Regions from separate parts of the Duganella sp. 3397 genome, predicted to be linked through region 3. Evidence: predicted binding sites of a transcription regulator. Region 3 holds the regulator's gene; each other region holds the start of a gene.
What was found. The regulator LexA, encoded in region 3, represses DNA repair genes until DNA is damaged. The targets are predictions, from matches to a motif close to ACTGTATNNNNATACAGT.

Region 1 (4,158 bases), on a different contig from region 3:
CCCATCGGCCCCGCAGCCGGCTCGTGCGGCACGGCCATGCACCGCCGCGCCACCGTGATCGTGGCCGATATCGACAATGACCCGCTGTGGGCGCCCTACCGCGCCGTGGCCTCACGCTACGGCCTGCGCGCCTGCTGGTCGATCCCCATCATGCAGGACAGCAGCACCGTGATCGGCTCGTTCGCCATGTACTACCGCACCGTGCGCGCGCCCGATGCCGAGGAACTGGACCTGATCGGCGCCGCCGCGCACCTGGCCGGCATTGCCATCACGCGTACCCGGCGCGAGGAAGAATTGCTGCGCCACCGCGAGCACCTGGAAGAGCTGGTTGCGGCGCGCACCTTGGAGCTACTGCGATCTAAAGACCAGGCCGAGCAAGTCAACGAGGAACTGACGGCGGCGCTGGAAAACCTCAGCCTGACCCAGGACGAGCTGGTGCGCCGAGACAAGCTGGCGGCGCTGGGCGCGCTGGTGGCTGGCGTGGCGCACGAACTGAATACGCCGATCGGCAACAGCCTGGTGATGGCCAGCACCATGAGCGAACGCACGGCCGAATTGCGGCGCGAGCTGGAAGGCGGACTGCGCCGTTCGGTGCTGGAAACCTATCTCGACCAGGCCGCCAGCGCCGACCAGGTGGTGCTGCGCAACCTGAACCGGGCGGCGGCGCTGGTAGCCAGCTTCCGCCGCATCGCGGTCGATGGTGCGCAGTCGCAGCGCAGCCGTTTCCGGCTGGGCGAACAGGTGGGCGAGCTATTGCACGCGCTGGAAGCCGACCTGCGCCGGCAAGGCGTCACCCTGGAACAGGAGCTCGACCAATCACTCGAGCTCGACAGCTACCCCGCCCCGCTGCTGCAGGCGCTGCGGCAGCTGATCGACAACGCCGTGGTGCACGGATTCGGCAGCGGCAAAGACGGCAGGACCGGCACCCTGCGCGTGGCCGCCCACGACAGCGGTGAGGAGGTTGTGATCGACGTCATCGACGACGGCATCGGCATCGCCGGCGGCAACCTGCCGCGCATCTACGATCCGTTCTTCACCACCCGCATGGGCGCCGGTGGTTCGGGGCTGGGCCTGTACGTCACCCACAACATCGTCACCGGCGTGCTGGGCGGCCATATCGACGTGGCCAGCAAGGTGGGCCTGGGCACGCGGTTCACCCTGCGTCTGCCAAAAAGCGCACCACTTTGAGGGCGCAGCGATTTGCTGTACTCTTGCGCCATGTCTAAACACTTTCTTCGTGTCATAACATTATTGTCGTTTACTATGTTCAGTGGGCAACTTCAGGCTGGACCGGCGCACTACTGGCAATGGCAAAGCATCGTCGATGCCAAGGTGCTCACTTGCTCGCCCACGCAACTGGGGCCGGGCTGGAAAAAGTTCCGTGGTCCGTTCCGCGACAGCCGCTGCGAAAAACTGGCCATCGTCATCAAATAAATAACAACATGGGGACCACCCCGGAGCATCAGCCCATCATTCACATGAGGAGACCGTATGTTCACCAATCCCGAGCAGTTTGCCAACGCCACCAAAGCCCTGTTTGAATTTCAACTGGAAACCTTCAACACCCTGACCGCGCGCGCGGTGCAAGGCGTGGAGCAAGTCGTCGCCCTGAATATGGCCACCGCCAAGTCGCATATGGCCGACGGCCTGGCCGCCGGCAAGGAAATGAGCCAGGCTGCCGATCCCAAGGCAGCGATGAGCCTGGCCGCCGCCAAGGTGCAGCCAGGTGTGGCAGGTGCCACCGCCTACAACCAGCAACTGGGCGCCATCATCGCCGACATCCGCGAAGAGTTTACGCGCGCCGCCGACGCCCACATGGCCGAAGCCAAGACCAACCTCAGCGCGCTGATCTACGACGTCACCAAGAACGTCCGTCCCGGTTCGGAAAACGCCGTGCAGATCGTCAAATCGGCGATCGACAATGCCTTCAGCGGCTACGAGCAGGTGACCAAGGCCACCAAGCAGGCGGTGCAGTCGGTGGAAGAGCAGATTGCCAAGGCCAATGCGCTGGTCGAGCAGAAGGCGGCCGAAGCGGCCAAGGCTGCGGAACCTAAATAGCAGCCTGCGGCTCCGTCATCCTCGCGGACGCGGGGATCCATAGCACCTGTGACCCGTGTTTCCTGTCTTCGATGCTGAGACGAAGCAAATGTTCCATGGATTCCCGCTTTCGCGGGAATGACGGAGAGGACGTCGCGGATCCTGGTTGACCAGGACCTGCCGCAAGAATTTCTCTGGGCATCCACCTCGGAAAGCGATACACTGTACATAAATACAGCCATCGCCTTTCCCTGCCGTGCCCGCAATGAACAATGTTTTCGCCAATCCGCTCGACAATCCTTTCTACTACCTGGAGAATTTTCACCGGGTACTGACGTGGATAGGCGAACGCTACGACGACCTGCTCACGGCCGACGAACGCGATTTCCTGTACCACTTTCCCACCCTGCCGCAGTGTTCGCGCGCGCTCTTGGTGCGCATGGTCATGCGCAAGGGTACGGTCTTTCGCGCTAGTAAACTGATCTACGCCGAAATCGGCGACACCCACGCGGCCGCCCTGCCCCTGGCCGCGCTGGGCCTGATCGAACACGATCCCCAGCTCGACCTCGACCAATTGTTCGAGCTGCTGCAAAAGCCCGAGATCGGCAAGATATTCCAGCTCGGCGCCAACGTGCGCCACCTGCGCAAGGCCGACCAGCTGGCGGCGCTGCGCGAACAGTTTGCAACGCCGCAACCGTATTCGCAGTGGTGGAACGATTCCGGCGACCACGCCTACCGCAACCTGGTGCAAGACCTGTGCGACCGCCTGCGCCTGATTTTCTTCGGCAATTTTCACCAGGACTGGACCGAGTTCGTGCTGTCGGACCTCGGCATTTTCCAGTACGAGAAAGTGGACTTTCCACCGGCAGCGCGCGGCTTTCGCACGCGCCGCGACATCGACGACTTCCTGGCCCTGCACCGCTGCCGCGAACGCTTCGAGCTTGGTGAAGACCCGGCCGCCATCATCGCCGACCTGCCCGCCTGCGCGGACGATAACGAATGGCTGCTCAGCCGCCGTCACAAGCTCACCTTTGCCATCGGCCAGCACCTGGAAAAGCTGCGCGACTGGCCGGCCGCGCACGCCGTGTACGCAGCGTGTCCGTATCCTGGCGCGCGCGCCCGCGCCATCCGCGTGCTGGAAAAAGACGAGCAGCCGCGCGCCGCCTTCGACCTGCTGCAGCAGGCCATGGCTGCGCCCGAAACCGAAGCCGAACGCCAGCAACTGCTGCGCATGGCGCCACGGCTGGCCCGCAAGCTCGGTCACGCCAAGCCGCCGCCGGTGCCACCGGCCAGGCCGCTGCGCATCGACCTCAGCCTGCCGCTGCCCACCGAGCACCATTACGTGGAATTCGTCGTGCGCGACCACCTGGCGCGCGAAGACGCACCGGTGTACTACGTGGAAAATTCGCTGATCAATTCGCTGTTCGGGCTGCTGTGCTGGGAAGCCGTGTTCTGCCCGGTGCCGGGCGCTTTTTTCCACCCGTACCACCGCGCTCCGGCCGACTTGCACAGCGCCGACTTCCAGCGCCGCCGCGCCGCCCAGTTTGCCGCCTGCTTCGCCCAGCTCGACAGCGGCGACTACCGCGCCACCATCCGCGCCAACCACGGCGCCAAGCGCGGCATCCAGTCGCCGTTCCTGCACTGGCAGGCGCTCAGCGACGATTTGCTGGACCTGGCGCTCGAGTGCATCCCGCCGGTGCACCTGCGCCGCGCTTTCGAGCGCATTCTGCAAGACATCAAGGCCAACCGCACCGGCTTTCCCGACCTGATCCAGTTCTGGCCCGCCGAGCGGCGCTACACCATGATCGAAGTGAAAGGGCCGGGCGACCGCCTGCAGGACAACCAGCTGCGCTGGATCGATTACTGCGCCACGCACGAAATGCCGGTGGCCGTGTGCTATTTGCAGTGGGCGGCCTGACGTGGAAACTGCCGGCACCTACACCATCGCCGTGCGCGCGCTGTGCGAGTTCACCGCCAAGGAGGGCGACCTCGACCTGCGCTTCACGCCCTCGCCCACGGCGCAGGAAGGCATGGCCGGCCACGCGGTAGTCGCCTCGCGCCGCGCCGATGGCTACGAGACCGAGATTGCGCTGTCGGGCGACTTCGGCCCCTTGCACGTGC
Region 2 (4,158 bases), on a different contig from region 3:
CGCCGTCGCGCGAGCCAAAGTTACCCTGGCCATCGACCAGCGGATAGCGCAGCGAGAAGTCCTGCGCCATGCGCACCATGGCGTCGTACACCGACTGGTCGCCGTGCGGGTGCAATTTACCGAGCACGTCGCCCACCACCGTGGCCGATTTGCGCGGCTTGGCGGTGGAGTTGAGGCCCATTTCGTTCATCGCATACAGGATGCGGCGCTGCACCGGCTTCTGGCCGTCGCACACATCGGGCAGGGCGCGGCCCTTGACCACCGAGATGGCGTAATCGAGGTAGGCGCGTTCGGCAAAGGTGGACAGCGTGAGCGTTTCGCCGCCGTCGGTGGGGCCGCCGGGCGGCAGGGCGCCGTCCGGGTCGGGCAGCGATTCGTCAAAGAGATTTGCTTGAGTCATGTCAGTGTTTCTATTAGATATCTGCTTCGGCTTCGTTGCCGTGTTCTTCGATCCAGGCGCGGCGGGCGGCAGCTTCGCCTTTACCCATCAGCATATTGAAGCGTGCGGCCGAGGCGCCGTGTTCGTACTCGCCCAGGGCCACTGGCAGCAGGCGGCGCGTGTCCGGGTTCATCGTGGTTTCCCACAGCTGTTCTGCGTTCATCTCGCCCAGGCCCTTGAAGCGCGAGATCGACCAGGCGCCTTCCTTCAGGCCATCCTTGCGCAGCTTGTCCTCGATGGCCACCAGTTCACCCGGGTCGAGCGCGTACAGCTTCTGGATCGGCTTCTTGCCGCGCGCCGGCGCATCGACGCGATAGAGCGGCGGGCGGGCGATGCAGATATTGCCGTTGGCGATCAGGCCCGGGAAGTGGCGGAAGAAGAGGGTGAGCAGCAGCACCTGGATGTGCGATCCATCGACGTCCGCATCGGACAGGATGCAGATTTTTCCGTAGCGCAGACCGGACAAATCCGGCGTGTCGGTGGCGCTGTGCGGATCGACGCCGATCGCCACCGAGATATCGTGGATCTCGTTGTTGGCGAACAGGCGGTCACGATCGGTTTCCCACGAGTTGAGCACCTTGCCGCGCAGTGGCAGGATGGCCTGGAATTCCTTGTCGCGGCCCATCTTGGCCGAACCGCCCGCCGAGTCGCCCTCGACCAGGAACAATTCGGTGCGGGTGACATCGGTCGATTCGCAGTCGGTCAGCTTGCCGGGCAAAACCGCCACACCCGAGGATTTTTTCTTTTCCACTTTTTGCAGCGAGCGCAGACGCGATTGCGCCTGTTTGATCACCAGTTCGGCCAGCTTCTTGCCGTAGTCGACGTGGTGATTGAGCCACAGCTCGAGCGCCGGCTTGGAATACGTGGACACCAGCCGCACCGCATCGCGCGAATTGAGGCGCTCCTTGATCTGGCCCTGGAATTGCGGGTCCAGCACCTTGGCCGACAACACGAACGACACGCGCGCAAACACGTCTTCGGGCAGCAGCTTGACGCCTTTTGGCAGCAGCGAGTGCATCTCGACGAAGTTTTTGACGGCGCCATACAGGCCGTCGCGCAGGCCCGATTCGTGGGTGCCGCCGTTGGGCGTGGGGATCAGGTTCACATACGATTCGCGCACCACGGCGCCTTGCTCGGTCCATGCCACCACCCACGCCGCGCCTTCGCCTTCGGCAAAGCCTTCGGTGTCGGGGCCGGCAAACTGCGCGCCTTCGAACAGCGGAATCAGGGTTTCGCCGTCGGTCGCCTGCGCCAGCGCCTCGGTCAGGTAGCCGCGCAGGCCGTCGTTGTACTGCCAGGTCTGCGATTCGCCAGTCTTGGCGTTGGTGAGCGTGACGGTCACACCCGGCAGCAGCACGGCCTTGGAGCGCAGCAGGCGTTGCAGCTCGGTTTGCGAGATCGCCGGCGAGTCGAAGTATTTCGCATCGGGCCAGGCGGTCACGCGCGTGCCGCTCTTCTTGCCGTCGCGCGGCGCGACCACGGACGTCAGCGGTTCGACCACGTCGCCATGCTCGAACACCAGGTGGTGCAGGCCGGTGCCATTGGGTTCCTTGCGCCAGACCGTGATCTCCAGGCGCTTGGACAGCGCGTTGGTGACCGAGACGCCCACGCCGTGCAAGCCGCCCGAGAATGCGTAGGCGCCGCCCGAACCCTTGTCGAATTTGCCGCCCGCGTGCAGGCGCGTAAACACGATTTCCACCGTGGGCACGCCTTCTTCGGGGTGCAGGCCGACCGGAATGCCACGGCCGTCATCTTCCACCGTGATGCTGCCGTCGGCGTTCTGGGTGACGATAATGTTCTTGCAATGGCCGCCCAGTGCTTCGTCCGAGGCGTTGTCGATGACTTCCTGGATGATGTGCAGCGGGTTCTCGGTGCGGGTGTACATGCCCGGGCGCTGCTTGACTGGTTCCAGGCCCTTGAGGACCCGGATGGAGGATTCGCTATAGTCGGAAACTGGTTTTTTAGTGGCCATACGTGATCAAGCTGATAATGTCGATGCTGGTTTAGGTGCTGAACTGAGTACTGGGACTATGTACTGGGTTTATGTACAGTCAATTGTGCGTGTTTGCGTATTCTATCCTCAACCGGAGCAAACAGCGGCAATTTATACACGATGTTTACAGGAGGCCCCCGTCTTTTTAGACCGTTTTTACGGGCCGCCCGATAAGCTGACTCCATCGCACAACCCTCATCGGAGTCGTTATGAACCAGTTCCCTTGCGTAATGACGCTCAAGGTCGACACGGCAGCGGTCACCCAGTTGCGCCGCATGGTCACGCGGATATGCGGCGATTCGCTCGAATTCATCCGCATCGAAATCTGCGAACAAGGCACCCGCATGAAGGTGTGGCTGTGCGTGGGCGCTGCGATGGTCACGCCGGTGATGGATGCGGTGATGCAGTCGCTGCCCGGCGCGGAGTTCGGGCGATTTACTCAGACATCCCACTACTAATAGAAAGCGCAACATGAACAAATTACTACTGGCCGCCGCGCTCGGCGCCGCTTTTGCCACCGGTGCGGTGCATGCCCAGGAAGCTGCGGTCGCTGCCAAGCCTGATAACGAAGTAAGCTTCAACGCCGCCGTGGTCTCCGACTACCGCTTCCGCGGCATCTCGCAAACCCGTTTGCAGCCGGCCGTGCAGGGCGGTGCCGATTACGTCAACAACCCCACCGGCCTGTATATCGGCGCTTGGGCATCGTCGATCAAGTGGACCAAGGATGCCGGGGGCGATGGCGACGTGGAACTCGACATCTATGGTGGCAAGCGCGGACAGCTGAGCGATGCGGTCTCCTACGACGTCGGTGTGCTCACTTATGTGTACCCGTCGAACGGCCTGAAAAACGTCGCCGGCTTTGCCAATGCCAATACCACCGAGGTGTATGGTCAGCTGGGCTTCGGTCCCGCCTACGTGAAGTACTCGCATTCGGTGACCAACCTGTTCGGCTTCGTCGATAGCAAGAACAGCGGCTACCTCGATGTTGGCGCCAATATCGAGGCAGGCGAGGGCAACACCATCAACCTGCACGCCGGCCACCAGAAGGTGAAGAACAACGACGTATCGAACTACACCGACTGGAAAGTGGGCGTCACCCGCGACTTCGGCATCGTCTCCGGCGCGCTGGCCGTGGTAGGGACCAACGCCAGCAAGACCGCGTACGCGTCGCCAGTGAACGGCAAGTTCACCGGCAAGACCGCGCTGGTGCTCACCGTCAGCAAGACCTTCTGATCATTTTTTAGCTGTTCTGATCGAGCCGGCCGGGATTCATCCCGCCCGGCTCGATTTCGTTACCTGCCGCTGAACACCTGGCGATACAGGTGGCGCACTTCGGGCGCGCACAGCACGTTGGCGGTCTTGTAGGCATCTGCCTCGAAGGCGCTGTGGTGCGAGTGATAGGTGTCGTGGTCGAGCACCAGGGTGTCGGCCAGGCGCGCGCCCGGCAGCTGGGCCACGAATACCAGCAGGCATCCGGTCTGGTGCGGCGTGAGCGGTTCGCTGCCGTGGGCCACGGTGACCAGCAGCCTGGCGCCGGGATTGGCGGCGCTGGCCTCACGCAGGCGCGCCAGCAGCGCGGCGTGGTCCTGGTGTTCGAGGTCGGCGCGGCGCAGCAGCGCGACGATGACGGCGGCACCGGCCAGCGAGGCCGCATCGCGCGCCTGATTATGCGAGGCGTCGATCACCAGGTCGTCGTAGAGCTGGGGATCGTAGGCGCAGGGTTCGG
Region 3 (4,158 bases):
CATCGAAGCGCTCAAGCAGGCCATTTCCGACGTCAACCCGGAGCTGACCAGCTTCGAGGCGTCGTGCTTCGACGGCGTCTACATCACCGGCGACGTCAGCCGCGAGTACCTGGACAAGCTGGAAAACGAGCGCAACAACCCGACCAAGGCCGCCAAGCCGGAAGACGCAGGCCGCTCGCAGCTGAACCTGAACCTGGCCAACGAAGGCTGATGACGTTTTACCCCGCACACCCACGTCATGGGGTCTGACCCAGCAGGGGTCCGACCCCGGTTGTGGCGGTGCGGGTTTGAATTGGGCAGACCATGACCGACAAGAAAAACTACGGCTTCACCACCACCATCCTGCACAACGACCGCCAGAAGGGCATCGAGCACGGATCGCTGCACAAGCCGATCCACACCTCGGTGGCTTTCGGCTACGCCGATGCGCGCCAGCTAGCATCGGTATTCCAGGGCAAGGAGCCGGGCTTTCGCTACGGCCGCCAGGGCAACCCGACCATCGCCGCGCTGGAAGACAAGGTCAACCAGATGGAGCAGGGCGTGGGCACGATCTGCTTCGCCACCGGCATGGGCGCGATCGGCGCCGTGTTCCAGGCGCTGCTGCGTACCGGCGACCACGTGGTGTCGTCGTCGTTCTTGTTCGGTAATACCAACAGCCTGTGGCAAACCACCATGGCGCAGGGCGTGGGCGTGTCGTTCGTCGATGCCACCGACGTCGCCAACGTGGCGGCGGCCATCACCGACAACACCCGCGTGGTGTTCGTGGAAACCATCGCCAACCCGCGCACGCAGGTGGCCGACCTCAAGCGTATTGGCGAACTGTGCCAGGCGCGCGGCATCCTGTACGTGGTCGATAACACCATGACCACGCCGTATTTGTTCCGGCCCAAGTCGGTCGGCGCCGGCCTGGTGGTCAATGCACTGACCAAGTCGATCGGCGGCCACGGCAACGCTTTGGGTGGCAGCATCACCGATACCGGCGCCTATGACTGGACCCGGTTCCCGAACATCTACGAGAACTATAAAAAGGCGCAGCCGCTGCAATGGGGCCTGGCGCAAATCCGCGCCAAGGCGCTGCGCGACTTCGGTGCGTCATTGGCGCCAGAGGCCGCGCACCATATCGCGGTGGGCGCCGAAACCCTGGCGCTGCGCATGGAGCGCACCAGCAGCAACGCGCTGGCGCTGGCCAGGCTGCTGGAATCGGACGAGCGCGTGGCGGCGGTGTACTACCCGGGCCTGGCCTCGCATCCGCAGCATGGCATCAGCTCCGAGCTGTTCCGCAAGCATGGTTCGCTGCTGAGTTTTGAACTGAAGGACGGCATCGACTGCTTCGATTTCCTCAATCGCCTGAAACTGGCGATTCCGGCATCGAACCTCGGCGACACGCGCACCCTGATCATCCCGGTGGCGCACACGATCTTCTACGAGATGGGCGCCGAGCGGCGCGCGTCGATGGGGATTGCGGAGTCGCTGATACGGGTGTCGGTCGGCATCGAGGATGAGGACGACCTGCTGGAAGACTTCAGCTGCGCCCTGGAAGGATGCTGAAAACAAAAAGGACCGCCGCGGCGGTCCTTGTTTTTTAGTGCCAGGTACGCATCAAGCCTACTGCCAGGCCTTCGAGCGCAAACTCGTCCGCCTCCGGATCGACCTTGATGATCTTGAACTCCGGGTTTTCCGGCAGCAGCTCCACCAGCGAGCCGGTCTTGCGGTAGCGCTTGACCGTCACTTCGTTGCCGATGCGCGCCACCACGATCTGGCCATTCTTGGCGCTGTCGATCTTTTTCACCGCCAGCAGGTCGCCGTCCATGATGCCGGCGTCGCGCATCGATTCGCCGCGCACCTTGAGCAGGTAGTCGGGCTTGGCCGAGAACATGGCCGGATCCACGCTGTAGCTCGCCTCCAGGTTTTCCTGCGCCAGGATGGGCGAACCGGCAGCCACGCGGCCGATCAGCGGCAGCGACATCATCAACGAAGGTGGAATCCTGGCGGCGGCCGGCTCCGCATGCACACCGAGCAGGCGGATGCCGCGCGACGTGCCGGCCGCGATTTCGATCGCGCCCTTGCGCGCCAGCGCCTGCAAGTGCTCTTCGGCGGCGTTGGCCGACTTGAAGCCCAGCTCGTTGGCGATCTCGGCGCGCGTGGGCGGGAAGCCGGTGTTTTCGATGGCGTCCTTGATCAGATTGAGAATTTGTTCCTGGCGTGCGGTGAGCTTGATCATGGGGTCAGTAGGCTGTGTATATAGACAGTCTGTATTTTTGTACAGTATGCGCGCCAATGCAAGAGAATTTCTTGCATCAGGCGAAATAATGTGAAAAAAGTTGTTACAGGCCCGTCTCAGAGCGGCTCCAGCACGACGCGCCGGGCAGTTTTGGCCAATGGCACCACGTAACTGCCGCGCTCAATTAACAATTCACCGGCCTTCAACTGCCTGGGACTTTCCACCCGCAGCCGCGCAGCGGGCGTTTGCACGCTTGCCGCCGCCAGCTCCAGTGTGATGGCGCCGCTGCGCGGATCGTAGGTGGCGCTGTCGATCTTGCCGGCTTCGAGCGTGATCCAGGCGCGCGCCGGCGCCACGAACAGGCGGGTGCGGGCGCTGTCGCGCGGCACGATGCGAATCAGGCCGTCGGCCTGCTCGTCGAGGTTGGCGCCAAACGCCAGCCAGCCGAAGGTCGGATCCTTGAGCACGTAACTGGCGCTGGCAATGGCGTGGCCGTAGAAGCCCATGCCGTAGTCGCCGCTGTAGGCATCCCAGCGCATCATGTCGGGCCAGGCGTGGAAGGCGGCCGAGCCGAAGCCGTCGCGGTCGATATTGGTGATGCCGCCCAGCAGGCCGCCGTAGGCCACGCGCAGCAAGTGCAAGTCGGCCGGATTGGCGCGGTAGGCGTCGAACAGCGGCACCGCGTTCAAGGTCGAGCCGTAGTGGTGCACCTGGCGCTCGATGCGCGCGGTCTTGCCGCCGTACAGGAAGTCCCAGTAGCGGCGGGCATTGCCGTTGTAGGCCCAGCTGGGCATGGCCGGATCGTAGCCGAGTATCACTTCGCGCGTAATGTCGGCTTGCCGCTGGTAGCCGAAATGGCGCATCCAGGCGTACACCTCGGCCTGGCCGGTGGAGTCCCACGCCATTTCGCTGCCGAACGGGAAGGCGAGGGTACGCCAGTGGTCGGCGCGTTGCTGCATCATGCGCCGCATGTCGGCCGCTTCGACCGTCATGCCCTCGTGTTGCAGGTCGGTCAGGATGTCGAGGAAGACGTCGCCTTCCATCAGGCCGAACCGCGTGTATTCGGGGGCGTCGCGCATCATCGCCACCGTGGTCTGGTAGGCGTGCTGCAGATACCAGCGCCAGTCGTGCGCCGTGACCAGGCCCACGTGATTGCGCGCCAGCCGGTACAGCACCCAGTGGCCGATGGCCACGTGCGGATAGTTGTAGGCGCGGCCCAGGTCGCCCGCGTCCTTTTTCGACCACGAGGTCCAGGTTTTCCAGTTGGTCGCGGCAGCGTAGTAGCCGGGGAAAGCAGCGGGGTCGTAGTAGAACAGGCTCTTGCGCACGGCGCCCGCTTGCGGGCCGTCGGCCACTTGCAGCTTGCCGACCACGGTTTCATTGACCAGGCGCTCGAGCTTGGCGACCTCGGCTGCATCGGGATTGTCGAGCTGCTTGGCCATGGCCGCCACCCAGCTGCCGGCGCCGCCTTCGTCGCTCATGCCCGAGATCCACACGCGCGGATCGTCGGTGACCACGCGGTTGACCTCGCGGTCGTAGGTGAGAATGGCAGGCGTGCGGCCGAACGGATCGTTCTTGTCATCGAACCACTGGCGCGTGGTGGTAAAGCGCCCGAGGTCGGCGACCACCTGGTCGAGCGGCTTGGTGACGAAATAGCTGACGGTTTGCACGCTGCCGTCGGCGTAGCTGATGCTGAGGCGCGCAGGGCCCCACGCGCGGCCCTGCACCGTGTAGCGGCGCCAGCCCTTGGCTTCCACAGTGCCAGCTGCTGCCGGTGTCACCACCAGCGCTGCGGCCGGCGCGCTAACGATGCCGGTCACGCGCAGCGGGCTGTTGAGAAACAGCGTGGCGTCGAGGTCGGTGGGCACGACGTAACCGGGGATGCCGACCGCCACTGGCCGCTTCTGCGCGATCAGGCTGGCCTCGATCGCGCAGAT

Region 1: J2X54_RS17760 (VRR-NUC domain-containing protein) is a predicted target of LexA. The motif match lies at 2,259-2,276, and genes of this name have one in related genera.
Region 2: J2X54_RS14085 (DNA topoisomerase IV subunit B) is a predicted target of LexA. The motif match lies at 2,474-2,491, and genes of this name have one in related genera.

The regions. Positions count from the first base shown of each region.
Region 1 covers NZ_JAVDVB010000005.1:284,121-288,278, reverse strand. The annotation lists gene J2X54_RS17775 (ATP-binding protein) at 1-1,188, shown strand, start outside; gene J2X54_RS17770 (hypothetical protein) at 1,264-1,434, shown strand; gene J2X54_RS17765 (phasin family protein) at 1,492-2,058, shown strand; gene J2X54_RS17760 (VRR-NUC domain-containing protein) at 2,303-3,955, shown strand; gene J2X54_RS17755 (ATP-dependent DNA helicase) at 3,957-4,158, shown strand, end outside.
Region 2 covers NZ_JAVDVB010000004.1:294,524-298,681, forward strand. The annotation lists gene parC (DNA topoisomerase IV subunit A) at 1-400, opposite strand, end outside; gene J2X54_RS14085 (DNA topoisomerase IV subunit B) at 414-2,411, opposite strand; gene J2X54_RS14090 (hypothetical protein) at 2,642-2,890, shown strand; gene J2X54_RS14095 (TorF family putative porin) at 2,904-3,665, shown strand; gene J2X54_RS14100 (hypothetical protein) at 3,725-4,158, opposite strand, start outside.
Region 3 covers NZ_JAVDVB010000010.1:109,650-113,807, forward strand. The annotation lists gene purF (amidophosphoribosyltransferase) at 1-211, shown strand, start outside; gene J2X54_RS24345 (cystathionine gamma-synthase family protein) at 304-1,548, shown strand; gene lexA (transcriptional repressor LexA) at 1,583-2,221, opposite strand; gene J2X54_RS24355 (DUF5695 domain-containing protein) at 2,338-4,158, opposite strand, start outside.